3 regions of the Bacillus vallismortis genome follow, and region 1 is predicted to be linked to each of the others. Evidence: riboswitches for the same ligand, from Rfam matches in the RefSeq annotation. Region 1 holds a riboswitch; each other region holds the start of a gene.
What was found. A riboswitch is a leader RNA that binds a small molecule or an ion and turns the genes downstream of it on or off. The one in region 1 is predicted to bind S-adenosylmethionine.
Positions count from the first base shown of each region.

Region 2: it holds a riboswitch for S-adenosylmethionine, as region 1 does, so the genes downstream of both, BV11031_RS20075 (5-methyltetrahydropteroyltriglutamate--homocysteine S-methyltransferase) here and BV11031_RS07765 (2-hydroxyacid dehydrogenase) in region 1, are expected to answer to the same signal.
Region 3: it holds a riboswitch for S-adenosylmethionine, as region 1 does, so the genes downstream of both, metE (5-methyltetrahydropteroyltriglutamate--homocysteine S-methyltransferase) here and BV11031_RS07765 (2-hydroxyacid dehydrogenase) in region 1, are expected to answer to the same signal.

Region 1 is NZ_CP026362.1:1,410,136-1,413,390, reverse strand. Features, by position in the region: gene BV11031_RS07770 (FGGY-family carbohydrate kinase) at 1-496, opposite strand, end outside; gene BV11031_RS07765 (2-hydroxyacid dehydrogenase) at 496-1,539, opposite strand; SAM riboswitch class I at 1,637-1,728, opposite strand; gene BV11031_RS07760 (molybdopterin oxidoreductase family protein) at 1,876-3,255, shown strand, end outside.
Region 2 is NZ_CP026362.1:3,791,283-3,794,537, reverse strand. Features, by position in the region: gene pepT (peptidase T) at 1-751, shown strand, start outside; gene BV11031_RS23210 (hypothetical protein) at 861-986, shown strand; partial or broken gene BV11031_RS22720 (hypothetical protein) at 1,290-1,543, shown strand; SAM riboswitch class I at 1,887-1,993, shown strand; gene BV11031_RS20075 (5-methyltetrahydropteroyltriglutamate--homocysteine S-methyltransferase) at 2,079-3,212, shown strand.
Region 3 is NZ_CP026362.1:2,111,757-2,115,011, forward strand. Features, by position in the region: gene rsbRB (RsbT co-antagonist RsbRB) at 1-194, opposite strand, end outside; gene isp (serine protease Isp) at 416-1,375, shown strand; SAM riboswitch class I at 1,507-1,661, shown strand; gene metE (5-methyltetrahydropteroyltriglutamate--homocysteine S-methyltransferase) at 1,790-3,255, shown strand, end outside.

The DNA.
Region 1 (3,255 bases):
TCAGCTTGTACGTCACCCAATCACTGATGCTTGTAAAGCTCACGGTTTTTTCCCATAAAGAGGGCTGCCGCTGTTTTAAACCATACAGCTTGAGCGCAGAAAAAAGTGCAGTCGGCAGACGGCCCGTACGGCTGTATATCTCTTCCCGATTGGGTATACTCTCCTCCCACTCACGGCCGCGGTTATCAATGTTCGGCAGCCCGAGAAAAGAGTCGCCGTTTTGATCGATCAGCACAATCCCTTGCCTTTGACTCGTCGATGTCAAACCAATGATGTCAATATTCCTTGAACGAGAGAGCGCACGTTTTGCCAGTTTTATTACTTGCTCCCACAGCACCTGAGGGGAAAAATAACGGCTGTCCGGGTAAAGCGTCTCAGTGGAATAGACAATGTCCTCCCGTTCAACTGTTTGGACTCGACCCGATACACTCACGACAGCTACTCTCGCATTGCCTGTGCCGATATCGAAAACGAGATAGCCTTTTTGTTTTGTCATTACGTTGCCCTCCTTTCTTTTCCCTCTGTTTTTAGTACTTCTTTGTTATATAGTGTTGGAAGATGAAGAGTTTTTTCAGCCTGCCACTTTTTGAGGGCATCATTCAGGATCGTCACATGATGATCCTCCACTTCAAAAGTTGCTCCAGCGAGATGCGGTGTTGCCAGAACATTAGGCAATGAAATAAATTCGTAATCTGATTCCTCTGGAGGTTCATGATAAAAAACGTCCAAAATCGCTCCTCTGATGTTATGTTCTTTTAATGCAGATAAAAGATCCTCACGGTTTACCACAACTGCTCTTGACGTATTGATGAAAATCGCACTCTCTTTCATCAGATCAAAATACGTCCGATCAATAAGTCCCAGTGTTTCCTCGGTACGAGGCAGATGGACTGAAACGATATCACTGTCTGAAAACACCGTTTTAAGAGATACGTTTTCATAGTGAGGATGATCGTCTTGCACGTATGGATCGTAATACTTTATGTTACAGTCAAACGCAGTCAGCAGTTTTGCAATCCTTTGCCCAACCGCGCCGAACCCAACCATGCCGACCGTTTTCCCCGTTAATTCATTCCCTTTGAATTTGACATAGGCCTGCAAGTAATCGCTGTCCCATTTTCCATCCTTCAGCCATTGATTAGAGGCGCTGGTATGACGGAGAAAGGAAATCACATTGCCGATAAACATTTCAGCAACAGCTTGTGCATTCCGCCCGGGTGTATAGAAAACGGGTATGCCCCTTTTTGACGCTGCGGCCACGTCCACATTGGAGGGCATGCCTCTGCATACGCCCACAAATGAAAGTTCTGGAACAGATGCAAATACGCTTTCTGATACGTGGTCAAGCTCAGTAATCAATCCTATCGCATGTGTTTCTTTTAGTAGCTGAATGAGTTCATCTTCCCGGTATGCCCGGCCTTGTTCCTTCCAAGAGTGATAAGCAACCGAGCCGAACAAGTTTTCAAGCTCTTTTCGTCCTTCTTTGTTGTACGGTGCTGTAACCAAAACCGTCATGGTGCAAAACATCCTTTTCATCATATTTTTTCATAAAAAAAAATCTCTTCCCGAAGATGGAAAGAGATTCATGTATAAGCGCATGCCCTGTTTAGAGACAGACGCCGGTATAAACCTTGCTTTCCTATCTTTCAAGCTGACGCTTGCTGGAATTGGCACAATAATGTTGCCGAGGTTTCATAGGGCCAGTCCCTCCACCTCTCTGGATAGAAAATGTTGAGTATGTAATTTTCAGAATAAAGAATACGTTTATCATAAAGAAGTCTCAGATTGTTGTCAATCTCTTTTTTCAGAATTGACGTTATCATCGGAAATGTTATAATTCTTACAAAATATTTAACTAGAGAGAGGTACTGGGCCATGAAATCATTTGCCACACAACAAAACGGCATTTTTAAATCGGTTTGCTCGCTGGACTGCCCGGATCAGTGCGGATTGCTAATACATAAAAAAGATGGAAAAATAGTGAAAGTGCAAGGTGATCCTGACCATCCTGTCACAGCCGGTAACATATGCAACAAAGTCCGAAACATGACGGAGCGCATCTATGATGAAAAGCGGCTGACGACACCGCTCAAAAGGACTGGCCCAAAAGGACAAGCGATATTTGAACCGATCTCTTGGGAAGAGGCGATCGATACCATCACCGCACGCTGGAAACAGCTGATTGATGAAGATGGCGCTGAAAGCATACTTCCATACAGTTTTTACGGAAATATGGGGAAATTAACAGCTGAAGGAGTGGACCGCCGCTTCTTTTATCGTCTGGGCTCAAGCCAGCTTGAACGGACAATTTGCAGCAAAGCGGGATCTGAGGGCTACAAATATACAATGGGCATTAGCGCAGGAACCGATCCTGAGGAAACCATTCATACAAAACTATTTATATTTTGGGGAATTAATGCGGTCAGCACAAATATGCACCAAATTACAATCGCTCAAAAAGCGCGAAAACAAGGTGCCAAAATTGTCGTCATTGATGTGCATAAAAACCAGACAGGGCGTCTCGCAGATTGGTTTATTCCCATAAAACCCGGAACCGACAGCGCACTTGCCCTAGGCATCATGCACATTTTATTTAAAGAGAATCTTCATGATGAAGCCTTTCTGTCTGAATACACAGTCGGCTATGAAGAGCTCCGTGAACACGTGAAACAGTATGATCCGGATAAGGTATCGCGGATCACCGGTGTCAGCACCGACGATATATACCAGCTGGCAAGAATGTACGGCGACACCTCCCCTTCTTTTATCAGAATCGGAAACGGGCTCCAGCATCATGATAACGGCGGGATGATCGTACGGACGATTGCCTGTCTTCCAGCCATCACCGGCCAATGGCTGCGCAAAGGAGGCGGCGCAATTAAGCATAACAGCGGAATTTTAGCATATAACACGAATGCCTTGCAGCGGCCTGACTTACTAAAGGGGCGCACACCAAGATCATTTAATATGAATCAGCTTGGCAAAGTGCTTTTGGAAACAGATCCGCCGATCCGTTCCCTTTTTATTTACGGGACGAACCCGGCCGTTGTCGCGCCAGAAGCGACCAAAGTCAGAAAGGGCTTGCTGCGGGAAGACCTGTTTACTGTTGTTCATGATTTGTTTTTAACAGAAACGGCTGCATATGCGGACATCGTACTGCCTGCGACATCCGCTTTTGAAAATACTGATTTTTATACCTCCTACTGGCACCATTATATTCAGCTTCAACAACCGGTGATTGAGAGATATGGAGAA
Region 2 (3,255 bases), 1.9 Mb from region 1:
TGAAATCAAACACGGCACCATCAGAGTCGCCTTTACGCCGGATGAAGAAATCGGAAGAGGGCCGCACAAATTTGATGTGAAACGATTCAATGCGTCCTTCGCCTATACAGTTGACGGCGGCCCGCTTGGCGAGCTTGAATACGAAAGCTTCAATGCCGCTGCCGCAAAAATCACAGTCAAAGGCAACAACGTACATCCCGGCACCGCAAAAGGAAAAATGATCAACTCCGTGAAAATCGCGATGAAGCTCAACAGCCTGCTGCCGGCAGACGAAGCGCCTGAGTATACAGACGGCTATGAAGGTTTCTACCACCTGCTCTCCATTCAAGGAGATGTAGAGGAAACAAAGCTGCACTACATTATCAGAGACTTTGACAAAGAGAACTTCCAAAGCAGAAAACAAACGATGAAGCGTGTCGTCGAGGAATTGCAAAACGAATACGGACAAGACCGGATTCAGCTTGATATGAACGATCAATACTACAACATGAGAGAGAAAATCGAACCTGTCATCGAAATCGTCAACATTGCAAAGCAAGCGATGGAAAACCTCGGCATCGAACCAAAAATTTCTCCAATCCGCGGCGGAACGGACGGTTCCCAGCTGTCCTATATGGGACTCCCGACGCCAAACATCTTTACCGGCGGAGAAAACTTCCACGGCAAATTCGAATACATTTCAGCCGATAACATGGTCAAAGCCGTCAACGTCATCATTGAGATTGCAAAGCTGTTTGAAGAACAGGCATAATGCCTAATGCCAAAGCCAGTCCAAAAAAGGACTGGTTTTTTACGTGAAAATGAAACATTTCTCATGCGTCCTCCGTAAAACAAGTATCAACGGTTGAGGAGGAGAAACAATGACAAAACATGCAATTGCTGCAAAAAGTCTATTAAAAAAATGGTTCATGACCCGTCCGCCTATCATCCAAAAGAAATCAAGCGCATTTCAAAAAATCAGAAAAATGTTCAAACGCTTCTTCTAATCAGTCATCCCATTCCCCAAAACCACTATCTGCGTTTCCTCGTACCACCCAAATGCTCCGTGATTTGGGTTTTTTGTGTTCAATGGCGCAAAATAGGGTATACATCAAACAAGCACGAAAAAAACATCCAAAAACAGGCAATTGGAATCACGTAAATTTAGGTTAAAAGTAATATAAAGGAATTTATTTTTCTGTCGATAGTAACGATAGAACCAATCATCAACAAGAGAAATCACCATGATATAAGACTATTTTCAGGCTATCAGGTTAGACTGTTTTAGAGGGGCAGCTATGTAACATTGGATTTATTTTGAATTTTTTGAATACTTTTTGACCATTTATCCGTACAATAGAGAATACCAAAACTTTTTTGGGAGGTATGTAACATGATCCTAGTTGTTATCATCGCATTATGCGGCTATCTTCTTTTTTCTTTCAGCAAAGACAATCGCCGCAAACCGCAAAAGACAAGCCCTCAGCCAGCAGCCGCACCTCATCAAAACAACCTAATCGACCTTGACGCCATCCGCCAAAAACGCCGGATGCATCTTTCCTAACACGATATTTCAACTGAAAAGGCTGCTGAATCACGCAGCTTTTTTCTTTTCCATTTTCACTATAAGAACAACCAGCAGTATTTCTATCGCCTACTATCCGCAATCACTTAGCAATGAGCCATTTATCTATGAGTCAACATGTAGAGGTATGATTCTCAGCTGAAGGATAGGATTCCTGTCATTTGCAGATTGCAAACGAGGTGGATGTGCTGAATTACACGCCCATTCGCTAACTGCTAATATCTTATGTAGCGACAAAGCCGAAAGTATTTTCTGAAAAAGTATTGACAATTGATCCAAAAGTAATAATATTAAGATAATTGAAATGCAAATATGACGTTTTACCTTATCAAGAGAGGTGGAGGGACTGGCCCTATGATACCCGGCAACCGCTGTTTCAAACAGAATGGTGCTAAATCCTTAAGAACATTGCGTTCTTGCAGATGAGGCGGAGATTTGATTATTCAAGCTCTTCCTTACTCAAAGGAAGAGCTTTTTTCATGCTTACCATATTTCTAGAAAAGAGGCGAATCGCATGGCTCAACAAACAAATGTTGCAGGACAAAAAACAGAAAAACAACGCAAAGCCCCTTTCCGCGCCGATCATGTCGGCAGTTTACTGCGCTCCGCTCCGGTGAAAGAAGCCCGGTTAAAAAAAGCGGCCGGCGAGATCACGGCGGAACAGCTTCGTGAGATCGAAAACAAGGAAATCAGCCGCATTGTGGAAAAACAAAAAGAAATCGGACTCGAGGTGGTAACAGACGGTGAATTCCGCCGTTCCTGGTGGCATTATGATTTTCTCGAAGGGCTTGACGGTGTGGAGCCGTTCATCCCGGCTGAAGGGATTCAATTCCATAATGTGAAAACAAAAGCACGCAGCATCAAAGTGACGGGAAAACTCGATTTTACGAACCACCCAGCGCTTGCCGATTATCAATTTTTACATAAGATTGCCGGTGATGCGACACCAAAGCTGACGATTCCGAGCCCGAATATGCTGTTTTTCGGTGAAAAGGCCGATAAAGGAATTTATGACGACCAAGAGGAATACTTTTATGATCTGGCCCAAGCGTACAAAAAAGCAATCATCGCTTTCTATGACGCTGGATGCCGCTACCTTCAGCTAGATGACACGTCATGGTCTCTCTTCTTTGAGGAAAAAGGCAGAGAGGTCGTTCGTGCCCTCGGCGGCGACCCTGAGACATTGCCTGCCTTGTTCGCCAAAACGATTAACGATGCAGTGGCTGACCGGCCTGATGATTTAACAATCACAATGCACATTTGCCGCGGCAACTTCAAGTCGACTTGGGCGGCATCAGGAGGCTATGACGCTGTAGCGGAAACGATTTTGGACGGCTTACACTTAGACGGCCTGTTCTTGGAATATGATGATGACCGCTCAGGAAATTTTGATCCGCTCCGTTTCGTGAAACGCAAGGATCTGCAAATTGTGCTCGGCTTGGTTACATCAAAATACGGCGAGTTGGAAAATCCCGAGGATGTGAAGCGGCGAATCAATGAAGCGGCGCGCTTTGTCAGCTTGGATCAGCTGTGCCTCAGCCCGCAGTGCGGTTTCGCCTCTACGGAAGAAGGCAATCTTTTGACAGAAGAGCAGCAATGGGCGAAGCTGCGCCACGTCATCGACATCGCCAACGATGTGTGGAGATAATCTATCATTGACAGAAACAGAAAATGTGTGAATAATAGATATC
Region 3 (3,255 bases), 700 kb from region 1:
TCCGGTAAAACATACATGTTATTCAGATGCCTGTAAAACTCTCTGTCCTGCTCTTTCAATTCTTCCGTTACAGATGCATTATGTAAGGCGTAAAGCGAATTCGGATCACTTTCCTCCATTGTTTCAATCCATTCCTCTGCCATTTGTTCCACATGCTCTGAAAAAAATGCATATAATTTTTCATTCAGTTTCATCACACCGCTCCTTTCCCCAACACTATTATAACTTGACTGACAGCTGAATCCTAGTCATACATGCTGAGCCATCCAATATTTTGAAATTTAATCATTCTTTGGGGTGTATCCTATTTTTTCAAAATGCTTCAAATGGCTCTGTCCGAGCGGTTGCTTTTTTCATATAATATGAGGCAACACCCTTGAATCCACTTGCAAGCATAAAAAAGGAGGGCTTTTTTATGAATGGTGAAATCCGCTTGATCCCGTATGTGACGAATGAGCAGATCATGGATGTAAACGAGCTTCCTGAGGGCATTAAAGTGATTAAGGCGCCAGAAATGTGGGCAAAAGGGGTAAAAGGCAAAGATGTAAAAATTGCAGTATTGGACACGGGATGCGACACAAGCCATCCAGATTTAAAGAGCCAAATCATCGGCGGAAAAAACTTCACGGATGATGACGGCGGCAAGGAAGATGTGATTTCCGACTACAACGGACACGGCACACACGTCGCCGGAACGATTGCAGCTAACGATTCAAACGGCGGCATTGCCGGAGTCGCGCCTGAGGCAAGCCTATTGATTGTAAAGGTTCTGGGCGGCGCAAACGGAAGCGGCCAATACGAATGGATTATTAACGGCATTAACTACGCGGTGGAACAGAAAGTTGATATCATCTCGATGTCCCTTGGCGGACCGAGCGATGTGCCAGAATTAAAAGAAGCGGTGATAAACGCCGTCAAAAACGGAGTGCTTGTCGTTTGCGCAGCGGGTAATGAAGGTGACGGAAATGAACGAACAGAAGAGCTTTCCTACCCTGCAGCTTATAATGAAGTCATCGCGGTTGGATCTGTTTCCATAGCGCGTGAATTATCAGAATTTTCTAATGCAAATAAAGAGATCGATCTTGTGGCTCCGGGAGAACAGATCTTATCGACCCTTCCTAACAAGAAGTACGGAAAACTCACCGGCACCTCAATGGCTGCCCCTCATGTCAGCGGAGCGCTTGCTTTAATCAAAAGCTATGAAGAAGAATCTTTTCAAAGAAAGCTTTCTGAAACTGAGGTTTATGCACAGCTGATCCGCAGAACACTCCCTCTTGATATTGCAAAAACGCTGGCAGGTAATGGCTTCCTATATTTAACCGCTCCTGATGAGCTGGCAGAAAAAGCAGAGCAATCACATTTGATGACCCTATAAAATTATTTTTCTTATATAACATAATCCAAATATAGTAAATATAATTTCAAATTCTATGTTGACAACAAATTTGGATTACTGTTAAGATTACCAACAAATGATTTAACTTTTCAAAAAATTAATAACATTTTCTCTTATCGAGAGTTGGGCGAGGGATTGGCCTTTTGACCCCAACAGCAACCGACCGTAATTCCATTGTGAAATGGGGCGCACTGCTTTTCGCGCCGAGACTGATGTCTCATAAGGCACGGTGCTAATTCCATCAGATTGTTCTGAGAGATGAGAGAGGCAGTGTTTTACGCAGAAAAGCCTCTTTCTCTCATGGGAAAGAGGCTTTTTAGTCGTGAAAAAACCTCTTAGCAGCCTGTATCCGCGGGTTAACGAGAGTGTTTTACATAAAAAGGAGGAGAAACAATGACAACCATCAAAACATCGAATTTAGGATTTCCGAGAATCGGACTGAACAGAGAATGGAAAAAAGCACTTGAAGCGTATTGGAAAGGCAGCACGGATAAAGATACATTTTTAAAACAAATCGACGACCTTTTTTTATCCGCAGTTAAAACACAAATTGACCAGCAGATTGATGTTGTGCCTGTTTCTGATTTCACACAGTATGACCATGTACTCGACACAGCCGTCAGCTTCAACTGGATTCCGAAACGATTCAGACATTTGACTGACGCTGCCGATACATACTTTGCGATCGCCCGCGGAATAAAAGACGCTGTATCCAGTGAAATGACAAAATGGTTTAATACAAATTACCATTACATCGTTCCGGAATATGACGAGAGCATCGAATTCCGCCTGACAAGAAACAAACAGCTTGAAGACTATCGCCGGATCAAACAGGAATACGGTGTGGAGACCAAACCTGTGATTGTCGGCCCTTATACGTTCGTTACGCTTGCTAAGGGATATGAACCGTCTGAAGCAAAAGCGATCCAAAAACGCCTAGTCCCGTTATATGTACAGCTTTTGAAAGAGCTTGAAGAAGAAGGCGTAAAATGGGTTCAAATCGATGAGCCGGCGCTCGTCACCGCCTCTAGCGAGGATGTCAGCGGCGCAAAAGAATTATTTGAAAGCATCACAGGTGAGCTTTCCTCCTTGAATGTGCTTTTGCAGACGTATTTTGATTCTGTTGATGCCTATGAAGAGCTGATCTCTTACCCGGTACAAGGAATTGGCCTTGATTTCGTTCACGATAAAGGCAGAAACCTGGAACAGCTGAAAACACACGGGTTTCCAGCAGACAAGGTGCTGGCAGCCGGCGTTATCGACGGACGCAACATTTGGAAAGCGGATCTCGAGGAACGCCTTGATGCCGTTCTTGATATTCTGAGCACTGCAAAGGTTGATGAACTGTGGATTCAGCCTTCCAGCAGCCTGCTGCACGTTCCGGTAGCGAAGCACCCTGATGAGCATCTGGAGAAGGATCTGCTGAACGGCTTATCCTATGCAAAAGAAAAGCTAGCCGAGCTGACAGCTTTGAAAGAAGGCTTGGTATCAGGAAAAGCGGCGATCAGCGAACAGATTCAGCAGGCGAAAACTGATATCCAGGCGCTCAAACAGTTTGCAACAGGCGCACATTCTGAACAAAAGAAAGAGCTTGAGCAACTAACCGATAAAGACTTTAAGCGCCCAATTCCGTTTGAAGAACGTTTAGCCGTGCAAAATGAATCTCTTGGCCTTCCGCTTTTGCCGACGACTACAATCGGAAGCTTCCCACAGTCCGCTGAAGTGCGGAGCGCGCGCCAAAAGTGGCGGAAAAATGAGTGGTCTGATGAACAGTATCAAAACTTTATCAATGAAGAAACAAAACGATGGATTGATATTCAGGAAGAATTGGAACTTGATGTCCTTGCTCATGGTGAATT